Regions from separate parts of the Pseudoalteromonas sp. SaAl2 genome, predicted to be linked through region 2. Evidence: predicted binding sites of a transcription regulator. Region 2 holds the regulator's gene; each other region holds the start of a gene.
The links. The regulator sigma-54, encoded in region 2, starts transcription at its own class of promoters, with help from an activator protein. The targets are predictions, from matches to a motif close to GTTGGCACGNNNNTNGNNT.

Region 1: the regulator sigma-54 is predicted to act here: its motif matches at 5,363-5,381, upstream of flgB (flagellar basal body rod protein FlgB).
Region 3: the regulator sigma-54 is predicted to act here: its motif matches at 3,686-3,704, upstream of ACU8V8_RS01265 (PspA/IM30 family protein).

The regions. Positions count from the first base shown of each region.
Region 1 covers NZ_CM129605.1:698,993-706,646, forward strand. Annotated here, with positions in the region: gene ACU8V8_RS03240 (Ig-like domain-containing protein) at 1-1,573, shown strand, start outside; gene flgN (flagellar export chaperone FlgN) at 1,809-2,240, opposite strand; gene flgM (flagellar biosynthesis anti-sigma factor FlgM) at 2,233-2,547, opposite strand; gene flgA (flagellar basal body P-ring formation chaperone FlgA) at 2,626-3,303, opposite strand; gene ACU8V8_RS03260 (chemotaxis protein) at 3,474-4,406, shown strand; gene ACU8V8_RS03265 (CheR family methyltransferase) at 4,427-5,257, shown strand; gene flgB (flagellar basal body rod protein FlgB) at 5,415-5,825, shown strand; gene flgC (flagellar basal body rod protein FlgC) at 5,828-6,259, shown strand; partial or broken gene ACU8V8_RS03280 (flagellar hook assembly protein FlgD) at 6,273-6,952, shown strand; gene flgE (flagellar hook protein FlgE) at 7,008-7,654, shown strand, end outside.
Region 2 covers NZ_CM129605.1:3,028,337-3,035,990, forward strand. Annotated here, with positions in the region: gene ACU8V8_RS14300 (KpsF/GutQ family sugar-phosphate isomerase) at 1-396, shown strand, start outside; gene kdsC (3-deoxy-manno-octulosonate-8-phosphatase KdsC) at 398-949, shown strand; gene lptC (LPS export ABC transporter periplasmic protein LptC) at 946-1,500, shown strand; gene lptA (lipopolysaccharide transport periplasmic protein LptA) at 1,490-2,017, shown strand; gene lptB (LPS export ABC transporter ATP-binding protein) at 2,014-2,739, shown strand; gene ACU8V8_RS14325 (RNA polymerase factor sigma-54) at 2,808-4,304, shown strand; gene hpf (ribosome hibernation promoting factor) at 4,335-4,622, shown strand; partial or broken gene ptsN (PTS IIA-like nitrogen regulatory protein PtsN) at 4,627-5,080, shown strand; gene rapZ (RNase adapter RapZ) at 5,101-5,943, shown strand; gene ACU8V8_RS14345 (HPr family phosphocarrier protein) at 5,964-6,236, shown strand; partial or broken gene mgtE (magnesium transporter) at 6,340-7,654, shown strand, end outside.
Region 3 covers NZ_CM129605.1:264,382-272,035, forward strand. Annotated here, with positions in the region: gene ACU8V8_RS01240 (secondary thiamine-phosphate synthase enzyme YjbQ) at 76-501, opposite strand; gene ACU8V8_RS01245 (chemotaxis protein CheX) at 498-965, opposite strand; gene ACU8V8_RS01250 (transcriptional repressor) at 1,047-1,481, opposite strand; partial or broken gene ACU8V8_RS01255 (MarC family protein) at 1,575-2,193, shown strand; gene dusA (tRNA dihydrouridine(20/20a) synthase DusA) at 2,524-3,483, shown strand; gene ACU8V8_RS01265 (PspA/IM30 family protein) at 3,745-4,413, shown strand; gene ACU8V8_RS01270 (PspC domain-containing protein) at 4,425-4,628, shown strand; gene ACU8V8_RS01275 (hypothetical protein) at 4,639-4,962, shown strand; gene ACU8V8_RS01280 (copper chaperone PCu(A)C) at 5,062-5,580, shown strand; gene ACU8V8_RS01285 (DUF2333 family protein) at 5,589-6,575, shown strand; gene ACU8V8_RS01290 (TIGR04219 family outer membrane beta-barrel protein) at 6,579-7,358, shown strand; gene ACU8V8_RS01295 (TIGR03899 family protein) at 7,384-7,654, opposite strand, start outside.

The DNA.
Region 1 (7,654 bases), 1.5 Mb from region 2:
TTCAACATCACTTGTAATTGACTTAACCGCGCCAACACTTGAAATAACATCGGCATTGTCTTCTGCTGATTCAACTCCGTTAATATCAGGCACAAGCCTTGATGCAGAGCTGGGCTCTATAGTTGAAGTAACGATACTCGATAGCAATGGTGTTAGCCAAACTGTGTCTACCCAGGTACTTGCAAATGGTAATTGGAGTGTTGTTGCAAGCACGGCGCTTGCTGAAGGTGATGCTCAAGTTACCGCTGTGATCACCGACACCGCAGGTAACAGCAGCAATGATACAATTACACTCAATATGGATTACACTGGACCTGTAATTTCAGTAACAGCACCAGCGATTACCAATGATTTGACACCGACCATAAATGGTTCTATCAGTGGTGCACCGGCAGGCACTTTAGTGACAGTGTTGGTCACTGACCGTGCGGGTAATACTCAAGAGATGACCACAACATCTAATGCCGATGGTAGCTGGGATGTTGAAGTAATTAATGGTTTAGCAGATGGCACTTACACTGTTAGTGTCAGTGCTGCTGATGAGTTAGGAAATGAATCGTCAGCGCAAAGTACAGGCATCATAGATACGGTAGCGCCAGAAGTCGCAATTACCAGTGGCTTAGTTTTAACTTATGATACGAGCCCACTGATCACAGGAACGTCAAGTGAAGCGAATTCAGAGGTGATAATAAGCTTTGGCAGCGGCTATCAGCAAACAGTTACAACTGATAATGACGGTAACTGGTCAGTTTCATTAGGAGATAGTATCAGTGATTTCCCTGCAGGGCTATTGGATGGCGCATATACGGTAAGTGCTAGTATCGAAGATGCTGCGGGTAACATGGGTACTGCATCAGGCAATGGCTTAATAGTTGATACCACTCCTATTGAGTTTAATGTGACGGACTATAATCCTGGTATATTGGGTCTGCTACTTCCATCTGTAGAAGGAGAAGCACCATCAGGAACTGAAATATATATCATCGGAGCTAGCTTAATTGGCGTAGGCTTATTGGGAATTGATCTTGATGTATTAGAAGGTTACCCAAGTACGACAACTGACGCCAACGGTGAGTGGAGTTATACATTATCCTTATTGGACTTGGACCTGTTAAGTGGTGAAGATTATTATTTCTTAACAATTGATCAAGCTGGAAATTACCTTGTTAAAGATACAGATAATCAGGATTTTGCCTCTGGCAATATTAATGATGATCCAGCATCACTCAGTGTAGAGGCAGATCAGAGCATAGCTCAAACAGAGATACCAGAATCAAGTGTTACCTTCAGTAATGAAGTATCACAAAATGAAAGCATTGATTTAAGTCGTATCTTAGCTGCTGACAATACCGTTAGTAGTGAGTCAGAGCCATTGGATTTAACAATCAGTGATGTACTGAGCGATGCTGAACAAACGGATTTGCTAGCCTTAGACTTAGACAGTGAAGCTAGTAGTATTGCTTTCAGTGGAGATACATCGAAATCTGCTGAGCCCGCTCTTGATGCACAAAATCAATCAGAAGAGATGATTAAAAAGTTAATTGAGAGTGGAAATAACCAAATAGATAGTTAATGAGTTAACTAATACAAATATAAAGCGCGGGTAGTTTCACACTTCCCGCGCTTTATTATATTAATTTCGTGAGCAATTTAGTTATTACGCAGGATTGATTTTATAAAATCACAGTGAAGCACGGAAAAGTAATTTTGAATAATAGCTGAGTATGTACTATCTAGTAAATGAGCACTAAATAGTATTGGTAATAGAGAAAAGAAAGCTAATAAGGGATATTTCCTAGACGTTAGAATTATGCTTTTAAGTTATGAACTAATTTGCTATTACCATGCACTACGCTACCACCTTGGTCATAGGTCATAGAAGTGGGGGCGCCAATTAAAATATCTTTGAGTTGTTTTACGCTTAATTGCGCTTGGTGCGCTGCGTGTGCGTTAACGTCGTTTTTCTTTTTACAAGTTTCTAAATGCTTACGAACAGCAGAAATCAAATCAGACACTTCTTCGGATCTTGAATCATTACTTGCAAGTAGAGTACTCAGCTCTTTATCAAGAATTTGGATCTTGCTAAGAAAAGACAACTTTTGTTGTGCTATCTCTTTTAGCCCTTCGCCTCGGCGCGAAGCTATCGCTGTAAGCTCATCGTCTAAAATTTCAACTAATGAAGTTAAGCAATTTAACTGCATAGTGAGTTTTGACGCAATTAAACTATTGTGATCAGCCATATACGTCAAACTCAAAGGCAGCTATATTCTTAGCCAACTTTTCAGCGTCGATTTGATATTTACCTTCGCTGATTGCTTTTTTAAGCTCTGCAACTTTATTACTATCAAACCCAGAAGACTGTTGAGCCTTATCTTGTAATGATTTAAGTTGTTGTGCTTGTGGTGTTAAGCTTACAGAGTCGGTAGCCGCTTTTGGTGCAGCTGTTTGCGCCGACTGTGTATTATTGTTTTGCAAATCAACTTTTTGTTGCTTAGCATTGGCCAACACATTAGGCTGTTGCTGACCCTTATTTACTTGGCTTACCATGATATTAACCTATACATAATCCAACATATGCCTATTTATCGGCATGCATGATAGATACTTTAGCATAAATTTGAAAATTTAAATATTTACCTGTACAGACTCAACACCGTCTACACGGGCATTTAAAACTTTCCCAGATTTTGCATTTTTTACTTTTACCTGTTCTCCTAAAGTACCATCTTCTAGGGCTAAACCGGAAGTTTTTATTTTTAATCCTCGGATCGTTGCAAATATAGTGACGTTGTCGCCTTTACAAACCATGCAAATTTGGCTCAATACAACAGGCAAACCGCTGCGAATATTACGCTTACTACGGCTTCCAATAAGAACCGACTCATCTTGTAAATGTTGTACTCGAACAAAGTGTTTTGGTCTCATTTCAACACTCAGGTGATGAGCTTCTATAACTTCACCTCGTGTTAAGTGTTCAGTGGCAACTACAATTGGTTCAAGCTCAGTAATACGGACGTGTACGTATTGACTCCAACCTTGTATATCTCCACAGTTAATTTGTACTGTTACTTGTCGATTAAAAGGAGGGGCTGTTGGTACGCTTAAAGACGGTGACGTTGTACAGCTGCGATCGGGTATTCTGCTATCTAAAGCAAGCGCATTAATTTGCGTTTGCTCATTATTGATTGGCTTTAATTGATCTCTTATGTACGAGATAGCAAGTGTTTGCAACTTTTCTTTGCTGTATATTTGTCCATAGACAGGTGAAACTAGGCATAGGCTAGCAAGAAAATAAAAAAACACTGTATCTTCGGCTTTTTTTTAACAAACTCATAATGTTTCGACTATGCTTATGGTTGAAAACAGGGTATAAATATTTAGCGTCAATTTTTAGACGCTCCCACGATGTAATGTAGCTTTAAATAGAGAAAGCAATAATTGTTCCGTTTTTTTAGCTTTCTTAGGAGATTGAAATGGCAGGCATTTTAGACTCAGTGAACCAGCGTACTCAGTTGGTTGGGCAAAACCGCCTTGAATTATTATTATTCAAATTAAGAGGGCGGCAGCGCTTTGGTATTAATGTGTTTAAAGTGAGAGAAGTACTGCAATGCCCTCCTTTAACGAATATGCCAAAATCAAATGCGTATATACGGGGTGTTGCTCATATACGCGGGCAAACTATTTCTGTTATCGATTTGTCTATGGCCGTTGGTGGTCCTGCTATCGAGAACATTCAAGACAGCTTTATTATTATTGCTGAATATAATCGCTCAGTTCAGGGCTTTTTAGTTGGAGGTGTTGAGCGCATCGTCAACATGAACTGGGAAAAGATCATGCCGCCTCCATCTGGTGCTGGCCGATACTCATATTTAACCGCAGTCACCGAGATTGAAAATGAGTTAGTTGAAATTCTCGATGTAGAAAAAATCTTAAATGAAATTTGCCCAGTAAACACCGAGGTTAGTGCGGAAATTGCAAGTGATGGCGAAATTCAGAAAGACTTGGGAGAGCGTATCGTATTTATAGCAGATGACTCAGCTGTTGCTCGCAATCAAGTGAAACGTGCACTTGAACCACTCGGCGTACAAACGGAACTTGCAAAAAATGGTAAAGAGGCGCTAATTCGCCTTCGAGAAATCGCAGAGCTTGATTGTAAAAACGATATTACTGAAAGAGTCGGTTTATTGATTTCGGATGTTGAGATGCCTGAAATGGATGGCTACACTTTAACTGCAGAGATAAAAGCAGATCCTAAGCTTGCACCTTTACATGTGATTTTACACACTTCTTTGAGTGGTGTGTTTAATCAGGCTATGATTGAAAAAGTAGGCGCAGACGACTTTATCGCAAAATTCAACCCGGATGAATTAGCTACAGCAGTAAAAAAATGGGTTCATTGTGACTAATTTTGATAGGTGGTGTTACGTTGGAAAATAAACATTTACAGCAAGGCGAGTACGATCAATTCCGTACGTTTTTAGAGCAGCAGTGCGGTATTGTGTTAGGCGATAACAAGCTTTATTTAGTAAAGAGTAGACTTGCGCCTTTAATGACTCGTTTCAATGTTGAATCGTTATCACAATTAGTGAGTAAAACACTCAGCCCCCACGAGCGGCAACTTCGCGCCGCCGTAGTTGATGCAATGACCACCAACGAAACATTGTGGTTTAGAGATCAATACCCGTTTGAATTATTACAAACTAAGCTATTTCCAGAGCATAAAGAACTACGCAGGCCACTAAAAATTTGGTCTGCGGCAAGCTCTTCTGGTCAAGAGCCTTACTCTATTGCTATGTCTGTTGCTGAATTTCAGGCTAAATCCCCTGGTGTTTTAAAAATGGGGGCGCAAATTGTCGGCACTGATATTTCAAATACAATGCTTGATATGTGTAAACATGCAGAATATGACTCGTTAGCACTAGCGCGCGGTTTATCTGCTGAGCGACGGAAAAAGTTTTTCAAAGACAGTGGCAACGGCATGGCCCAAGTGATCGACCCGATTAAAAAATTAACTAGTTTTAGGCACTTGAATTTACTTGACTCTTACGCCTTGATGGGAAAGTTCGATATTATATTTTGTCGTAATGTGTTGATTTACTTCTCACCTGAAGTAAAAGCTAAAATTATTGCGCAATTTGCACAGGCACTAAACCCTAAAGGATATTTGTTTTTAGGTGCCTCAGAGTCGATGTCGGGACTCAGTACAGAGTTTGATATGGTACGTTGTAATCCAGGTATTATTTATCAAAAGAAATAGTATCCTCAGCTATTTCTAATTAATAAAAATATAAAAACGATGGCCAAAAGCCATCGTTTTTTCTTGTTATTTAATGACTTAACCATCCCTTTTTTGAGATTTTATATTGGCTCACCTTTTGCATTAATAAGCTTAAGTCAATTTTTTGGAGATGGTTATGGCTATCAGTTTTGATAAAGCTTTTGGGGTTCACCCTCACGCAATGTTGATCCGTTCTCAACGAGCCGAATTATTAGCAACCAATATTGCCAATGCTGATACGCCTGGCTATAAGGCGAAAGATGTTGATTTTGCCTCCGCTTTAAAAGCGGCAAAAAGCCACCAACAGGGCGGCAATAACATGGTAACAACCGATGCTAAACACATTTCTGGTGGTAGCCGTTATGTCGGTAATAGTGAAATGTTTCGCTCGCCAAATCAAGCAGATACAGGTGATGGTAACTCAGTGGACATACAGGTGGAACGAAACTTGTATACACAGAACTCATTAGAGTATCAGGCAAGCCTGCAATTTATGAGTAGTAAAATTAAAGGCCTTAAAAAAGCCCTCGGTAGTCAAGGAGCCTAAGCATGAGTTTATATAACGTTTTTGATATTTCAGGTACCGGTATGAGCGCGCAAAATGTGCGTTTGAATACCACGGCCAGTAATATATCTAATGCTAATACTATTAGCTCAAGTCAGGATCAAACCTATCGAGCGCGCCACCCTGTTTTTGCTGCTGAGCTGACAAAGGCATCAGCGTCGCAAAGTAATCAACAGGGGTCGTCTGTAGGCGTTAAAGTACTAGGTATTGTAGAGAGCGATAAGCCACTGCAAATAGAATATAACCCTAATCACCCCAGTGCGGATGAAAATGGGTATATCTACAAACCTAACGTTAATGTTGTAGAAGAAATGGCTAATATGATTTCTGCCTCACGCTCTTATCAAACAAATGTGCAAGTTGCTGATGCAGCGAAGCAAATGCTAAGTAAAACACTGTTGCTTGGGCAGCGGTAATTGAGGAAAAGTTATGAGTAACGATATAACTACAACATCGTCGACTTATTTAGATTCGCTTAAGTGGCAAGAAAACCAAGTATCGACGGAAGAGAAAAGTGATGCGTTAACGCAAGAAGATTTCTTTTCCTTGCTAACACAACAGCTTTCTTTTCAAGACCCTAGTAATCCTGCAGATAATGATCAAATGATTGCACAAATGACCAGTTTTACTATGGCGGAAGGTATTTCAAACCTCAATAGTAACTTTGAGTCACTTGCTTCATCAATGACTTCAAACTCTGCATTACAGGCTTCAACTTTAGTGGGTAAACAAGCCTTATTGGAATCAGATACATTAGATTTGAATGCAGGTAGTGATGCAAAAGGGACTATCGTTGCGCAAGAACCTGTTGAGAATTTGACCTTACGTATTGAAGATTCATCAGGGCAACTGGTACGTACAATTGATTTTGGAGCCCAATCAGCCGGTGCAATCCGTTTTGAATGGGATGGTAAAAACTCTGACGGTGATGATTTACCCGAAGGGGAATACAGTGTTAAGGCTGAAGGTCAAATGGGGGCGAGTTTACAAGCTTACCTATTGCAACCTTTAAGAATATTGAGAGCGTCAATGTTAATGGTTCTAGTGGGATCATTATTAACACAAAAGAAGGTGCGGTTAGGCTAACTGATATAGCAGAAATCGCGTAAACAATTTTAAATTTAAGTTAGCCTTCGGCTAAAATTCAAAGATTAGAGGTGAATTATGAGCTTCAATATTGCATTAACAGGCCTTGCCGCCGCACAAAAAGATTTAGACGTAACAGCAAATAATATTGCTAACGTAAATACCACGGGTTTTAAAGAGTCTCGTGCTGAATTTGCCGATGTATATGCATCATCGGTATTTAGTTCAGGTAAAACTAAAAATGGCGATGGGGTGCAAACCACGATGGTTGCCCAGCAATTTCATCAAGGCTCATTGCAATTTACGCAGAACTCTTTAGATCTAGCTATTACGGGTGAAGGTTACTTTGCGATGAGTGAAGACTTAGGTGCTCAAGATTTCACTTATACACGAGCTGGTGCATTTAAACTAAACCAGGATAACTTTATTGTTGATGCAAAAGGCAATTTTTTACAAGGCTTTCCTGTTAACGAATCGACAGGCGATACTACTTCAGTAAGTTTAAGTACATCATCGGCATTACAAATTCCTGACTCATCGGGTTCTCCACGTGCGACGACTAATGTATATAGTTCATTTAACTTAGATTCTCGCTCAATTTCGCCATCTATTACTACATTTGACCCAACAGTCAGTGCTTCTTATAACAGCTCTACATCGACAACTATGTACGATTCTTTAGGTGAGCCGCATGTTTTACAGTTTTTCTTTGTGAAAACTGATTC
Region 2 (7,654 bases):
GGCAAACGCTTGTTACTGTGCTTAAAAGATTTAATGCATGATGGTGCCTCAACGCCTATTATTAAAGACACGCAATGCATTAAAGACGCTTTAATAGAAATGTCAGCCAAAGGCCTAGGCATGACAGCAATTGTAAACAACCTTGGCCAACTCAATGGTTTGTTCACTGACGGTGATTTACGCCGTATTTTAGAGCAACGTATCGATATACATAGCACGCTTATTAGTGAAGTCATGACACGTTCGTGCACCACGGCAACTGCGGATATGCTTGCCGCCGAAGCGCTTAATATTATGGAACGTAAACGTATTAACGGTCTTATTGTAATTGACGAAAACCAGCACCCTATTGGTGCATTAAATATGCAAGACTTGCTCAAAGCAGGAGTGTTATAAAATGCAATTTGCTGACTTATACCAACCATTGAGCTTAGATGCTCAAACTCGCGCTAAAAGAATAAAATTACTGATCTGCGATATTGACGGGGTATTTTCTGATGGTCGAATTTACTTAGGTAATCAAGGCGAAGAATTAAAAGCATTTAATACCAAAGATGGTTTTGGCATCAAAGCACTTATCAACAGTGGTTTTGAAGTTGCTGTGATCACAGGTCGTCATTCACAGATAGTTCAGCAGCGCATGACTAGCCTAACAGTACAACATATATATCAAGGTCAAGAAAATAAGCTGCAAGCCTATCAAGAACTTAAAGATAAACTGAGCTTAACCGATGAGCAAATCGCCTATATTGGCGATGACGGCCCAGATCTCCCAGTCATGGAGCAAGTTGGCTTTGCAGTAGCGGTGAACGACGCCCACCCGTTAATCAAACGCGTATCGCATTATACCACTATGCTACCGGGTGGATTTGGCGCAGTGCGAGAACTCACTGATTTATTAATGCTAGAAAATGGCAAATCGCTGACTAGCGAAGGCACCAGCTCATGAATAGTGCGCGTTTAATATTAAGCGTATTATTTATTGGCTGTATGGTTTGGCTTTGGTATCCATACTTTAACCAAGCAAACACACAACAGCTCGTTGAAGAAGATGTTATTGCCAAGCCCGACTACACAGCAGTGGCATTAAAACAAACAGCCTTTGATGAGCAAGGTAAAATAAGCCACAAAGTGACCGCTGCTAAAATGGAACTATATCAGCAGTTAGGATTCACGTACTTTGAAGAACCTATTTTCACCTTATATAATCAAGAACAAATGTGGCAAATTAATGCAGCTGAAGCCACATTATATGAAAATAACCAGCTGGTTTTAGAAGGCAATGTGACGGCGAAAAATCTCACAGATAATGCCATGATAGATCACATTAATGCCGATAACATCCAAGTTGATATTGAACTTCAAACAATGAGTTCAGAACAACCTGTAGAGTTGGTCGGCCCTAATTTAAAAATTACTGGGCGCGGATTACAAGCCGACTTAAAAGCCGAAGTAATAGAACTAATTAACCATACGCGAACCATATATTATGACCAATAAACTAGCCAACATATTTATCATTCCAAGCTTACTCATTGCATTTTCGAGCCTTGCCCAAGATACAACACCACCGGCCGATCAGGTATCAATCAGCGCTGATAAACAACAAGCTCAGCTTAAATCTAATGTCGGTATTTTTGAAAAAAACGTTGAAATTATCCATGGTAACCGCCGAATTAAAGCAGATCGCCTCGAAGTACATAAACGTGAAGACTTAGGCGATAATAAACAGTTACTCGTGGCCACAGGCAAACCTGCATACTTTGAAGAAAAACAAACCGATGGCACTCTAATGAGCGCCAGTGCTGATGAAGTTCGTTACGATGTAGCAAAGCGCCTGTTAACTTTAATAGGTAATGCGAAAGTAACCCAAGCAGGGCAAAAAATTAACGCTAAAAGCATCACCTACGATATGGAACAGCAGCTAATAAGTGCTGAAAGAGGCGAAGACTCAAATGACCGCGTGCATACAATTTTAGTACCTGTCGATAGCAAAAAATCAAAAGGCCAGCCATGAGTACATTAAAAGCCGAGTTTTTAGCAAAAAGCTACAAGGGCCGCCAAGTTGTAAAAAGTGTTGGCTTAGAAGTTAGCGCTGGGAGTATTGTTGGTCTGCTAGGTCCTAATGGCGCAGGCAAAACCACCACTTTTTATATGATTGTTGGCTTAGTGCCCAGCGATAAAGGTAAAATTAGTATTGATGATAACGATATTACATTATTACCCATGCACAGCCGTGCTCGCTTGGGTATTGGCTACTTACCACAAGAGTCATCTATTTTTCGTAAATTGACCGTTTACCAAAACCTGATGGCGATTTTAGAAACCCGTAAAGAGCTAAATAAAACAGCCCGTGAAGAAGCCTTAGATAGCCTACTTGATGAATTTAGCATTCAACACATTCGTGATAGTCAAGGCATGGCATTGTCAGGTGGTGAACGCCGCCGTGTTGAAATTGCGCGTGCTTTAGCCGCAAATCCTAAATTTATCCTATTAGATGAGCCTTTTGCTGGTGTTGATCCCATTTCAGTGTTAGATATAAAGAAGATTATCGAGCACCTTAAAAACCGTGGCATCGGTGTACTAATAACCGACCATAATGTAAGAGAAACCCTTGATGTTTGTGAAAAAGCCTACATAGTTTCTCATGGGGAGTTAATTGCATCAGGAACTCCTGAGCATGTACTTGCCAACCAAACAGTTCGCGATGTATATCTGGGTGAGCAATTTAGGCTATAAAGCAACACTCAGCTAACTATCTGCTAAACTAAATTATGACAACACAATAAAAGGATTGTTAGAGATAAATGAGGCAATCACTCCAGCTGCGCATGGGCCAGCAACTTACAATGACACCACAACTGCAACAAGCAATTCGCTTATTGCAGTTAAGTACATTGGATCTCCAGCAAGAAATTCAAGAAGCACTCGACAGCAATCCATTACTTGAGGTCGAAGAGCAAGAGTTTGGTGATGAAACGGCTGGCAAAAATGAACAAAAACAAGACACTGACGATGTCACAGTAAGTGCCTCAGCCGATGAAACACCCAGCGAATACGAACAAGAAAGCAGCGAAGCACTTAATAAAGACACAGTAAGTGATGACATGGCTATGGATGTGACCTGGGATGAGTACATGAGTGCTGCTCCTGCCAGCTCATCAGGCCCGATGCCTGAAGATGAATCTATTTATCAAGGTGCTTCAACCGAAACCTTGCATGAATATATTATGTGGCAGTTACAGCTCACCCCATTTAGTCCGACCGACGAGGCGATCGCTATTGCCATTGTCGAAGCTATCGACGAGTCAGGTATTTTAACTCTAAGTTGTGAAGACATTGCAGAGAGCCTAAATAAAGATAATAACGAAGAAGAAATTGAGCTTGATGAAGTGCAAGCCGTTTTAAAACGTATTCAACTGTTTGACCCAATTGGTATTGGTGCACGCAGCTTGCAAGAATGTTTATGTATTCAACTAAATCAATTTGACCCCGCAACTCCTTGGATTAGCGAGACAAAAATGATTTTAACTGAACACATCGATTTATTGGCCAGTCGTGACTATCGCACTTTGATGAAAAAGACTAAGCTTAAGGAAGATGAACTTAAAGAAGTGATGACACTCATCCACAGTCTAAACCCAAAGCCTGCGGATAGCATCGTACGTGAAGAGTCTGAATACGTTATTCCAGATGTCTCAGTAAAGAAAATTAAAGGCCGTTGGGTTGTTGAGTTAAACCCCGATAGCATGCCTAAAATTAGAGTAAACAGCCAATATGCAGCTATGTCTCGCTCGGTTAAATCGAGTAGCGACAGCCAATTTATTCGCTCCCACTTGCAAGAAGCAAAGTGGTTTATAAAAAGTTTAGAAAGCCGTAATGACACATTACTTAAAGTAACCAACTGTATCGTTCAACAGCAACAAGGGTTCTTTGAGCATGGCCCTGAAGCAATGCGCCCTATGGTATTAAACGATGTTGCTGAAATGGTAGAGATGCATGAATCAACCATCTCACGTGTTACCACGCAAAAGTACATGCACACCCCAAGAGGGATTTTTGAGTTAAAGTATTTTTTCTCAAGCCATGTGAGCACTGAAAACGGTGGTGAATGTTCATCTACAGCGATCCGCGCATTAATTAGAAAATTAATTAGCGCAGAAAACTCAGCGAAACCATTGAGTGATAGCAAAATTGCAGATATATTGGCAGAGCAAGGTATCAAAGTAGCTAGACGTACAATTGCAAAATATCGCGAGTCACTGGCTATTCCACCGTCGAATCAAAGAAAGAGTTTGATTTAAGGCGTAAAAAAACAAAGAAGGAAAATGCTTATGCAACTGAATTTAACTGGTCGTCACGTAGAAATTACCGATTCACTTAGAGACTATGTACACAATAAGTTTGCAAAGCTTGAAAGGCACTTTGATCATATAAACAACGTGCACGTCATTTTAGACGTAGAAAAGCTAAGCCAAAAAGCAGAAGCCACAATACACCTCAGTGGTGCTGATTTATTTGCTTCAACCGAACATCAAGACATGTACGCTGCGATTGACGCCCTAATAGATAAACTAGACCGTCAAGTTATCAAACACAAAGAGAAGCACGCTCGACACTAATATTATGAAACTAAGTTCACTTACTTGTAAGGACTGCAGTAAAGCTGCGGTCCTTTTTAATAGCAAAAAACGAATTTTAGAATTTATTAGCCAGTTGGCTCATGAACAACTCCCTCACCTTTCAGAACAAGAAATTCTTAACTCGTTACTTAATCGAGAAAAATTAGGTAGCACAGGTATTGGCCGTGGAATTGCTATTCCTCACGGTAGAATAACGGGTGTTGATACTCCATTAGCACTGATACTAGTGAGCGAAACGCCCATTAACTTTGATGCGATTGATAACCGTCCTGTAGATATATTTGTGGCACTCATCGTACCTGATGGTGACAGCCAACTTCATTTAAAGACCTTGGCCACAATTGCTGATAAACTTAACGATAAAGATTTTTTGTAAACAATTACGTAGCGCTAAATCTGACCACGACTTATACCAAGTTATTGTCGAGCTGTCTTAGGAAAGTGAAGGAGTCATTACATGGAGTTAATTATCATCAGTGGGCGTTCAGGTTCTGGTAAATCTGTTGCCCTTCGCGTATTAGAAGATCTAGGTTATTATTGTGTTGATAATATTCCTGTGAACTTGCTGCCTTCACTCGTACGAAGCGTTTCTGATAACTATGATAAAACAGCAGTTAGTATTGATGTGCGCAATCTGCCAAAAGAACAAGAAGAGTTTAATGACATTCTTGAGTATTTACCTGGCTTTGCAAACCCAACTTTATTTTATTTAGACAGTGACGACCAAACGCTGATCAAACGCTTTTCTGAAACTCGCCGTTTGCACCCTTTATCGTTAGATTCTCTGCCCCTTGATTTAGCCATCAAACAAGAAAAAGTATTGCTTGATGTATTGATCACTCGTGCTGATTTTATTCTTGATACAACAGAGTTGAGCGTTCACCAATTAGCAGAATCAATTCGTGAGAAGATTTTAGGTAAAAAAGATAAAAAGTTAATTATCACTTTTGAATCTTTTGGTTTTAAGCACGGTATCCCTAAAGAAGCTGATTACGTATTTGATGCCCGATTTTTACCAAACCCACACTGGGAGCCTGAGCTAAAGCCACTTACAGGCCTAGATCAACCAGTAAAAGACTATTTAGCTAGCCACAGCATAGTACAAAAGTTTACTTGGCAGATTCAGACCTTTGTACAAACTTGGCTGCCTCACTTAGAGCGTAATAACCGCAGCTATCTAACTATTGCTATTGGTTGTACCGGCGGGCAACACCGCTCTGTCTACTTGGCGCAAACTATAGGTGAAAGTTTTGCAATGAGTCATAGCAATGTAAAAATCCGTCATCGTGAACAAGAATAATATCTGCTATAGGCTTTGATATGCATTTAGAAGACACTTTTTTAATCAAAAATAAATTAGGATTACATGCACGAGCTGCCAGCGTTTTAGCTCAGCTCGCGCTGAAGTTTGACGCGACTATTACCTTATATCAAGACGATAAACAAGCTGCTGGTGACAGCGTTTTAGCTTTAATGCTACTTGAAAGCAGCCAAGGTAAAGAAGTTAAAGTAGTCTGTGAAGGGCCAGACGCCAAGCCGGCATTAGCGGCAATAGGTGAGCTAATCGAACAGCGCTTTCATGAGCATGAATAGCGCACTTTTTTTAAAATTGCGTTAAACTAAATAACGATAGGAAAGCAAAAAATTCTAGCTTACTATCACCCTACCCAATAAAATTTGTAACCTAAGGACGCCAATGCCTGAAGCTTTTGAACAAGATTACCCACTACAACAACTAAAACAAGTGACCAAGTCACTCAATAGTGGTCAATTTGTTCAAGTTAGGCGAATGTTGGCAAAAACAGCTCCTTGTGACACAGCATTATTACTCGAATCTTCCCCGCACAAGATCCGTAAACTACTCTGGCAATTAGTTGATCCTGATGTACAAGGTGATGTCTTAGAGGAGCTTTCTGAAGACGTACGATTAGGTATCATCGCGCAAATGGAGCCAGAGCATATAGCTGCGGCGACAGAAGACATGAGTCATGATGACTTAGGGGAGGTTTTAAGAAGTCTACCTGATACCGTCTACCAAGACGTAGTTGGGGCCATGGATAGCCAAGATAGAGAGCGTGCAACACAAGCTCTCTCTTATCAAGAGCGCTCTGCTGGTGCTCTTATGAATACGGATACGGTGACTATTCGTCCTGACGTTACAATTGATGTGGTGCTTCGATATTTACGCCTACGCGGAGAGTTACCTGAAGGTACCGATGACTTATACGTTGTAGATAAACACAATTGTTTTCTCGGTGCTATGTCACTCACAACGCTTTTAACTAACCCGCCAGACAAAATCATTCGCAACTTAATGGATGAAGACTGCGAATCAATTTCAATCGCCATGGATGAAAGCGAAGTTGCCCAACTATTCGAGCGACACAATTGGATATCGGCACCCGTCGTTGATGATAATGACCATTTGCTTGGCCGTATCACAATCGATGACATTGTAGATGTAATCCGTGAAGATGCTGAACACAGCTTGTTAAGCTTAGCCGGTCTTGATGATGAAGAAGATACCTTCGCTCCCATATTAAAAAGTTCGAAGAAGCGTTCTGTGTGGTTAGGTGTAAACTTATTAACAGCTCTTCTGGCCGCTATCGTAGCGAGTTTTTTCGAAAATACCTTGGCCATATTGCCAATCCTTGCGGTACTTAACGGCATAGTGCCTTCAATGGGTGGCGTTGCAGGTAGCCAAACTTTAACTTTAGTGATCCGCGGTATTGCTGTGGGTCACATCAATCAAACAAACCAACGCTTTTTAATGTTAAAAGAGCTCGCAATTGGTGCAATAAACGGTATGGTTTGGTCTATCTTAATAGCCGGTGTTGTTGCTATTTGGCAATGGGATTTTTAAACTGGGTGGCGTTTTAGCGTTTGCTATGTTTATGAATTTGGTTGCTGCAGGTATTGCGGGTGCTAGTATTCCATTACTACTTAAAAAAATGAAAATTGATCCTGCACTCGCAGGCAGTGTTGTATTAACAACAATCACAGATATTGTT
Region 3 (7,654 bases), 1.0 Mb from region 2:
ATCAATGGTCAATAAGGTGTCGGTATGAAGCTTACAGGTATAATAAAAGTAAAGTTTTAGCAGTTTTATAGCTAGCTAAATTAGCCCTTGTAGGGTTGCTATTATGCGTCTGCTGCTGCCGAGAACTCGGTGTTCACCTAGGTAAATACCTTGCCAAGTACCGAGCTGTAGGCGACCATTGTTAATAGGGATAGATAACTCGCAGCCTAAAGTACTCGTTTTTATATGGGCTGGCATATCGTCATCACCTTCATAATCGTGACGATAGTAAGGTTGGCATTCAGGTACGAATTTATTGAAGTGGCTTTCCATATCCATACGTACGGTGGGATCTGCATTTTCGTTGATTGTTAAACTTGCAGAGGTGTGTTGTATAAATAGGTGGAGTAAACCTATTTTATAATTGGTTAATTCGGGAAGTTGTGATGTGATTTCATCGTCAATAATATGAAAACCTCGCTCGCGAGGTTTCAAATTAATACTTTTTTGTAGCCAGCTCATAGTTTATCAAAGCTAACTTCGATATTTGCATTACCTGAGTCTGAAGTGAAAGGAATTAATATCTTGGCACCTTCACTTTTGTGGGTAATAGTATGTTCAGAACCTGAGACTACAATAGGTGTTGCCATATCAAAATCATAGCCTTTTTCACCAAGTAGGTTTTTTGCGCCACCTGTTACCATATTGGTAATTTCACCAACCATGTCAGTTACTTCTTCATTGACAGAGTCAGGACGTTCACCAAGCATTCGTTCCATGATGGTAAGCGCTAAACTTTCGTCAAAAGTAATCGAGAATGAGCCTCTGGTTTGTGGACCAACCATACCGATTAGCCCTGAAACATCACCACAGGCAATTTCATCTTTTTTAATTCTAGGCTTGCCAGGCTTTAATTCTGTTTGCGCCATGGTGCTCAATACATTTAATAATGATGCTAGAAAAGGATTGATGAACTCTACATTCATATTTAAATTATCCCTTAAGGTTTACAGTTACACTGTTATTATACATTTAAGTGTAGCGGCTATTTTTACCGCTGCACAAAACTATTCAATACAAGACGCACATCTACCATGTGCTTCAATAGTTTGCCCTGAAACAACAAAGCCACTTTCACCGGCTAAGCTATTTAGCTCATGTGATATAACTGTGGAATGAAGCTCTTTAACAAAGCCACAACTATCACAGATTAAAAGTTGCACCGGATGAATATGATCAAAATGATGGCACAACATAAATGCATTTGTACTTTCTATTTTGTGAATAAAACCCAGCTCGGCTAAAAAATCAAGAGCTCGGTAAATGGTTGCTGGTTTTGCCCCAGATTCAGTGAGTTTTAATTGCTCCAATAAATCATAGGCGCCAACACCACCTTGCGCACTTGCTAGAAGGCGAAATACTTTTTCACGGATTGGTGTAAATCGTGCACCACGATTGTCACACACTTGTTTTGCTTTACTAACGAGTGATTCTATATTCATCTGCTCTTATCCTTACGCTACCATGACATACTAACATATTGTGTTGTAGTTGCAGCGTTTTTATTAGACAGTTTTATTCTAGGAAGTCTAGCAATGAATGAGCTTTTAGCGATATTCATCATCTTTTTTGCGGTTATCGATCCAATCGGCACTGTTCCTGTTTTTATCGCTGTTACTCAAGGAGATAGTGAAAAGTTTAAGCGCAAGGTTGTCTATAAAGCTGTAACCGTTTCTACCGCTGTATTACTATTTTTTGTTGTCGCTGGTGAAGCGCTACTAAATGCGATCAACATTCCCTTATCTGCATTTCAAATAGCTGGTGGAATAGTACTTATGTTATTTGCTTTATCAATGATCTTTGGTGAGAGTAAACCTGAAGAAGAAATAAAAAGTGTAAGGGATAGCACTGAAGCAGCCATCTTTCCATTGGCTATTCCATCCATTGCAAGCCCCGGAGCAATGCTTGGTGCAGTGTTAATGACGCGCAACAGAATACACGTGGGTAGAACAAATATTAACTTCTACTATGATGCTCGCTGTTTTATTCGTGGTTTTAATTTTACTGTTGTTAGCGACTCATGTTCATAAGTTAATAGGAGATAGTGGAACAAGTATAATTAGTCGGATTATGGGGTTAATTTTATCATCGGATGCTGTGATTATTTTATTAGTCACGGTGATTCGCTGCCATTTGGCTTTAAGGTGTAATTAAAAAGTTCATTGATTCAACCCTCCGCTCACAATACTGATAATTTTTGCCAAGTAATATAGCAGTTTAAAGAGCTGCGTACATCAGCTTCTTTTGAACACACAGAAGCAAACAACAAAGCTGGCTGTGGGCGCTAAGCTTAATAATTTAAAGTTCTTGAGTTCGTAGACGTTAAATTAGCCAGTATTAACTACGAAAACCTAGTAAAAGAAAACAGATAAACAGTTACTTAGGCTCCCCCTTATTTACGAAGAGCTTATCATTGAAGCAGCAGTGCTATTTGTGTAAAATGCAGCGCTTTTAATACTTGCTTTACTACCTAAGGATTTTACTTTGAATAGACGCTTTTCTGTTGCACCCATGCTTGATTGGACAGATCGCCACTGCCGTACTTTTCATCGTAAAATGACAAAGCACACAGTACTTTATACTGAGATGGTTACTACGGGCGCAATTTTGTTTGGTCGTGGTGATTACCTTCATTTTAATCAGCATGAAAATCCGGTTGCTTTGCAATTGGGAGGCTCTGATCCCCAAGCACTTGCTAAATGCGCTAAGTTGGCAGCAGAACGTGGTTATGATGAAGTCAATCTGAATGTTGGCTGTCCGTCTGACCGTGTTCAAAATGGGCGGTTTGGTGCGTGTTTAATGGGGGAGCCACAGCTTGTTGCTGAGTGTGTCGCAGCTATGAAGGCTGAGGTGAATATACCTGTCACGGTTAAAACCCGTATAGGTATAGATGAACAAGATTCATATGAGTTTTTATGTGAGTTGATTGAAGCCAGTCACAAAGTTGGCTGTGATGATTTTATTATTCATGCTCGTAAAGCGTGGTTAAATGGCTTAAGCCCTAAAGAAAACCGCGAAGTTCCTCCTCTTGATTACCCGCGTGTTTACCAACTTAAAAAAGATTACCCTCAATTACATTTAAGTTTAAATGGAGGTGTAAAAACAATTGCTGACAGTCAAACGCACCTTAAGCATTTAGATGGTGTAATGATTGGCCGTGAAGCCTATAGTAATCCATTTATTTTAAGTGAAGTAGACGAAGCCATCTATAATGCACAACCTTTCACTTTATCTCGCCATGATGTAGTACGCTCAATGTATGACTATATTGAGGCAGAGATGCAGCAAGGTGCAAACTTTTGGCATATTGCACGTCACATGCTGGGTATTTTTCAAGGTCAGCCAGGCGCGAGAGGCTTTCGTCGTCATTTGTCTGAAAACGGTCATGGCAAGCAAGCAGACTTGTTAGTGATGGATAAAGCATTAAGTTTCGTTCCTGAGTAAATAGCCAGAGTTCAGGTTAATTAGCATTTCTATCTCAAGCAAAAAAGCTGCTTAATGCAGCTTTTTTTAATCCTAAACTTTAGTCAAAATGTTAGTTTTTTAGTCAGTTTGACACTTCTATATTCAGCTCAAAGTCATCTTTATTTATTGTTAGTTAAGTTTAGTTTATTGATTTTTAATATAAAATTTTTAAATTGGCTAACTTGGCATAAGTCTTGGAATCTACTTGTTGTAATCACCCATCATCAACAGGAGATAATCATGGGCATAATGAACCGCGTAACAGATCTTATTCAAGCAAACTTAGTTTCGGCATTAGATAAAGCTGAAGATCCAGAAAAATTATTAAACTTAGTTATTCAACAAATGCAGCAAACACTTGATGAATGTCGCTCAACAGCTGCAGTCATTCTATGTGAAGAAAAGGCATTAAAGCGTGAGCAAGCACAAAAGCAAGTTAGTATTGATAACTGGCAAACTAAAGCAGAGCTAGCTGTGACAAAAGGAAGGGATGACCTCGCAACTGCTGCATTAAAAGAAAAACAACATGTAAGCGATGAGCTTGCAGCTATTGAGCCAGAGCTTGTTAAATTAGCCGATTCACTTAAGAAACTTCAAGACGATGCCCAGCGTTTACAAAGTAAATTGACTGAGGCAAAAGCAAAGCAGGCAAGCTTGCAAAAAGTTCATAACCTACTTGATGCCAGAATGCGTGTTAATCATCAATTAAATAGTGAAAAAATAGCAGATGCGTTATCCCGTTTTGATGTTATTGAGCGCCGTGTTGAATCAATAGAGTCACAAGTTGATGCTTATGATATGACTAAAACGCAAAGTAGCACAGCAGAGCAAATCGATGCGCTCGTTAAAGATGAAGCATTAGAGCAAGAATTTGCAGCATTAAAAGTAAAAATGAAGCAAACAGCTTAGGAGATAATATGATGAATACTTATAACAATGAAAAGAACTGGTACAAAGACGCCTTGAATAAAAAAATTTCGGGTGTGTGTAGTGGTTTTGCACGTCGTTTTGACTTTCCTATCTGGGCGACGCGATTAGTGACTATTCTGCTCTTTATTCAGTTTCCATTATTTATTGGTGGCGGTTATTTGGCTGCACACTTTTGTCTAGATAGTAAGGCGTAGTGGGGGAGTCATGAAAATAATTGCAATTTGCTTATTAATAATCGTATTTATAATATATAGCCCATTTCAGGTGGTGCAGTTTGATTCATGGCAACTACCGCTTATTATTGCTGATTTAAGCTGGGTAGGTATTGAGTTATTTGGTGCGTTGCTGTCTGTTGTAGCTGTAATTGCTGTGATAGCTCTGGTAAGTGCTGGATTATTAGGTGCAGGTATTATTGTTGGGGTGGGCGTGGTTTTAGCATTATTGTTTGGCTCTGTAATGATAGCTTGGCCTTTATTGCTTATAGTCTGCTTGTGTTGGCTTATTGCAGATAATAAAAAAGTGGCTTAATTTTTACGAACTGTGCTGGTGTTGCTAATTTTACTGACTATTTTTTCACAATTATGCTAAATTTAGCCAATAAAATGATTTTTTATAACAAGGATAGAGATGACATTTAAGCCACTAATCACATTGCTTTCATCGGCTCTTTTAGTAATGAGCCTATTTTCGCCAATGGTAAAAGCACACGCAGATCATCACCATGATGGGGATAGTGAGATCATTGTAAACAATGCGCAGGTAAGAGTCTTCTTACCAGCCAGCAAATCGACGGTAGGTTACCTAAGTATTGTTAATCATGGTAATGCTGATGTAACGCTAACAAAAGCCGCTATTGATGGTTTAGGGCGTGTAGAAATTCATGAGCATGCTCATGTTAATGGTATGATGAAAATGCAGAAAGTCGACACATTATTAATCAAAGCACATCAACAACTCGATTTTAAACCTGGCGGATATCATTTGATGGCGTTTGAGCCAAGCGAAGCAATAAAAGCCGGGCAAGAATTAAAACTCACGCTATATTTTAGTGATGGAAACCGAGTTTTTACTCAAGCTCAGGTTGTTTCTTTAGAAAGTCAGGTCGAGCAAGCTTCACAATCTAAGCAGCATCACACGCATCATTAGGAGGTTAAATGTCACAACATAAAGGGAAAATTATTGGGGCAATTGTACTTATATTTATTTTGTTTTACGCATTAGCTGTTTATTGGAGCGCAGAGCCTAGCCGAGTAAATGTTTTAACTCAAGCTAAGCAAGATGCCCAGCAACGCGGTGAAAAACTTGTTACAGGTTATACCACTACATCGGCGCTAATAAACGTAACCAGTACATTGTTAAATAAGCCTGGAGGTTATTTATCTAATGATATGATGCCGCCGAGTATACTTATGGATAATATGCCAGCTTGGGAGTATGGGGCGTTAGAGATGTCTCGTGATCTTGCTTTATCTATGCGTAAAGATTTTAGCCGTTCCCAATCTCAGTCTACTGAGCATGTAGCTTTGAAAAAAGCACAACCACAATTTAATATTAGCTCAGAGGCGTGGGCGTGGCCTAGTGCTGAAAGTGAATATCAAAAAGGTATCGATTTTTTAATTGTTTATCGAACGCAAATTGCAGATCAAAGCGATCGTGAAAGTCAATTTTATGCACGTGCTGACAATTTACGCAGTTGGTTAAAAGAGGCTGAAAAACGTCTTGGTAGTTTAAGCCAGCGTTTAAGTGCAAGTGTTGGCCAAGATAGATTAAATACCGATTTAGCGGGTGATAAAGAAGCTCATCAAGCGACCTATAGCCCACTACAGAATCAAGTTAAAACTTCATGGTGGGAAATAGATGACGTTTTTTACGAGTCGCGAGGGGCAACTTGGGCTTTATTACATTTTTTGCAAGCTGTAGAATACGACTTTGCTGATGTATTAGAAAAGAAAAATGCCCGTGTTAGCTTACAACAGATTATTCGTGAGTTAGAGGCAACCCAAGAAACTGTTTGGAGTCCGATGATTTTAAATGGTAGTGGTTTTGGACTTGTGGCAAATCACTCATTAGTAATGGCAAATTATATTTCACGAGCCAATGCGGCTCTTATTGAACTTAGCGAACTTTTAGCGCAAGGATAAAACATGAAAAAGTACTGTCTAGCTGCTGCCCTTTCAATGGCATGTTTGGCACCAGCAGCTCACGCTGACACTTTATTAGGCTTATACGTAGGGGTTGATGCTTGGCAAGCGGACAACTCGGGTAGCTTTGCAGATCGAGGTAATATGCAGAGCTTTAATTTCGATGATGAAACCTTCACAAGTTACTACGCTGCTTTAGAACACCCAATTCCACTGGTGCCAAATATAAAGCTAAAATATACCGAGCTTGAGTTAAATGGTAACACCACAATTAGTAGTGATGGCTTTACGTTTGATGGTTCTACTTTTAAACCTGGAACAGATGCAACAGCAATGACTGACTTCTCTCATGTTGATTATATTCTTTATTATGAGATTTTTGACAATGATTTAGTATCAATTGACTTAGGTGTGAATGCTAAGCAGTTTGATGGGGAAGTTGTTGTTACTGGCGATATTAATACTTCTGATGGGCAAGGGGATAGGGTTACAGAAACCGTCGATTTCTCTGGTTTTATACCATTAGTATATGGTCGTGCAGAAGTGGGCTTACCTTTAACTGGTTTGAGTGTTTTCTTCGAAGGCAGCTTATTAGCAATTGATGATAGTAAAGTGCAAGATTACCAAGCTGGTATTGCTTGGGAATTAATTGATAACTTAGCTGTAGATGTAGCGATTAAAGCAGGTTACCGCCAAATGACTTTAGAACTTGATGATATTGATGATATTTATACTGATCTAGATGCATCAGGCCCATTCGCGGGTATCCAAGTTCACTTCTAAATCACTTTAGATGTTCATCGTGGCATTACTTATTAGTGTGCCACGTAACTTCAAACTCTTCCTCTAGTGCCGTGCTTAACAGTTGTTTATACCCTTTGTTAATTGGGATGTTGATAAGTTTTCGTAGCTCATCACCAGTTTGTGTGAATTTATAGTAACTTAATACCAAATCATTGTTTTTAGATTTCAGTGTAACGCGCTGGTTTAAAAATATTAGATTAGGTTCCTGCTCGCTTTTAAGTGCCGCAGATTCTATTTCTTTACGATAAATTAAACCTATGTCCATTAGGGTGAGT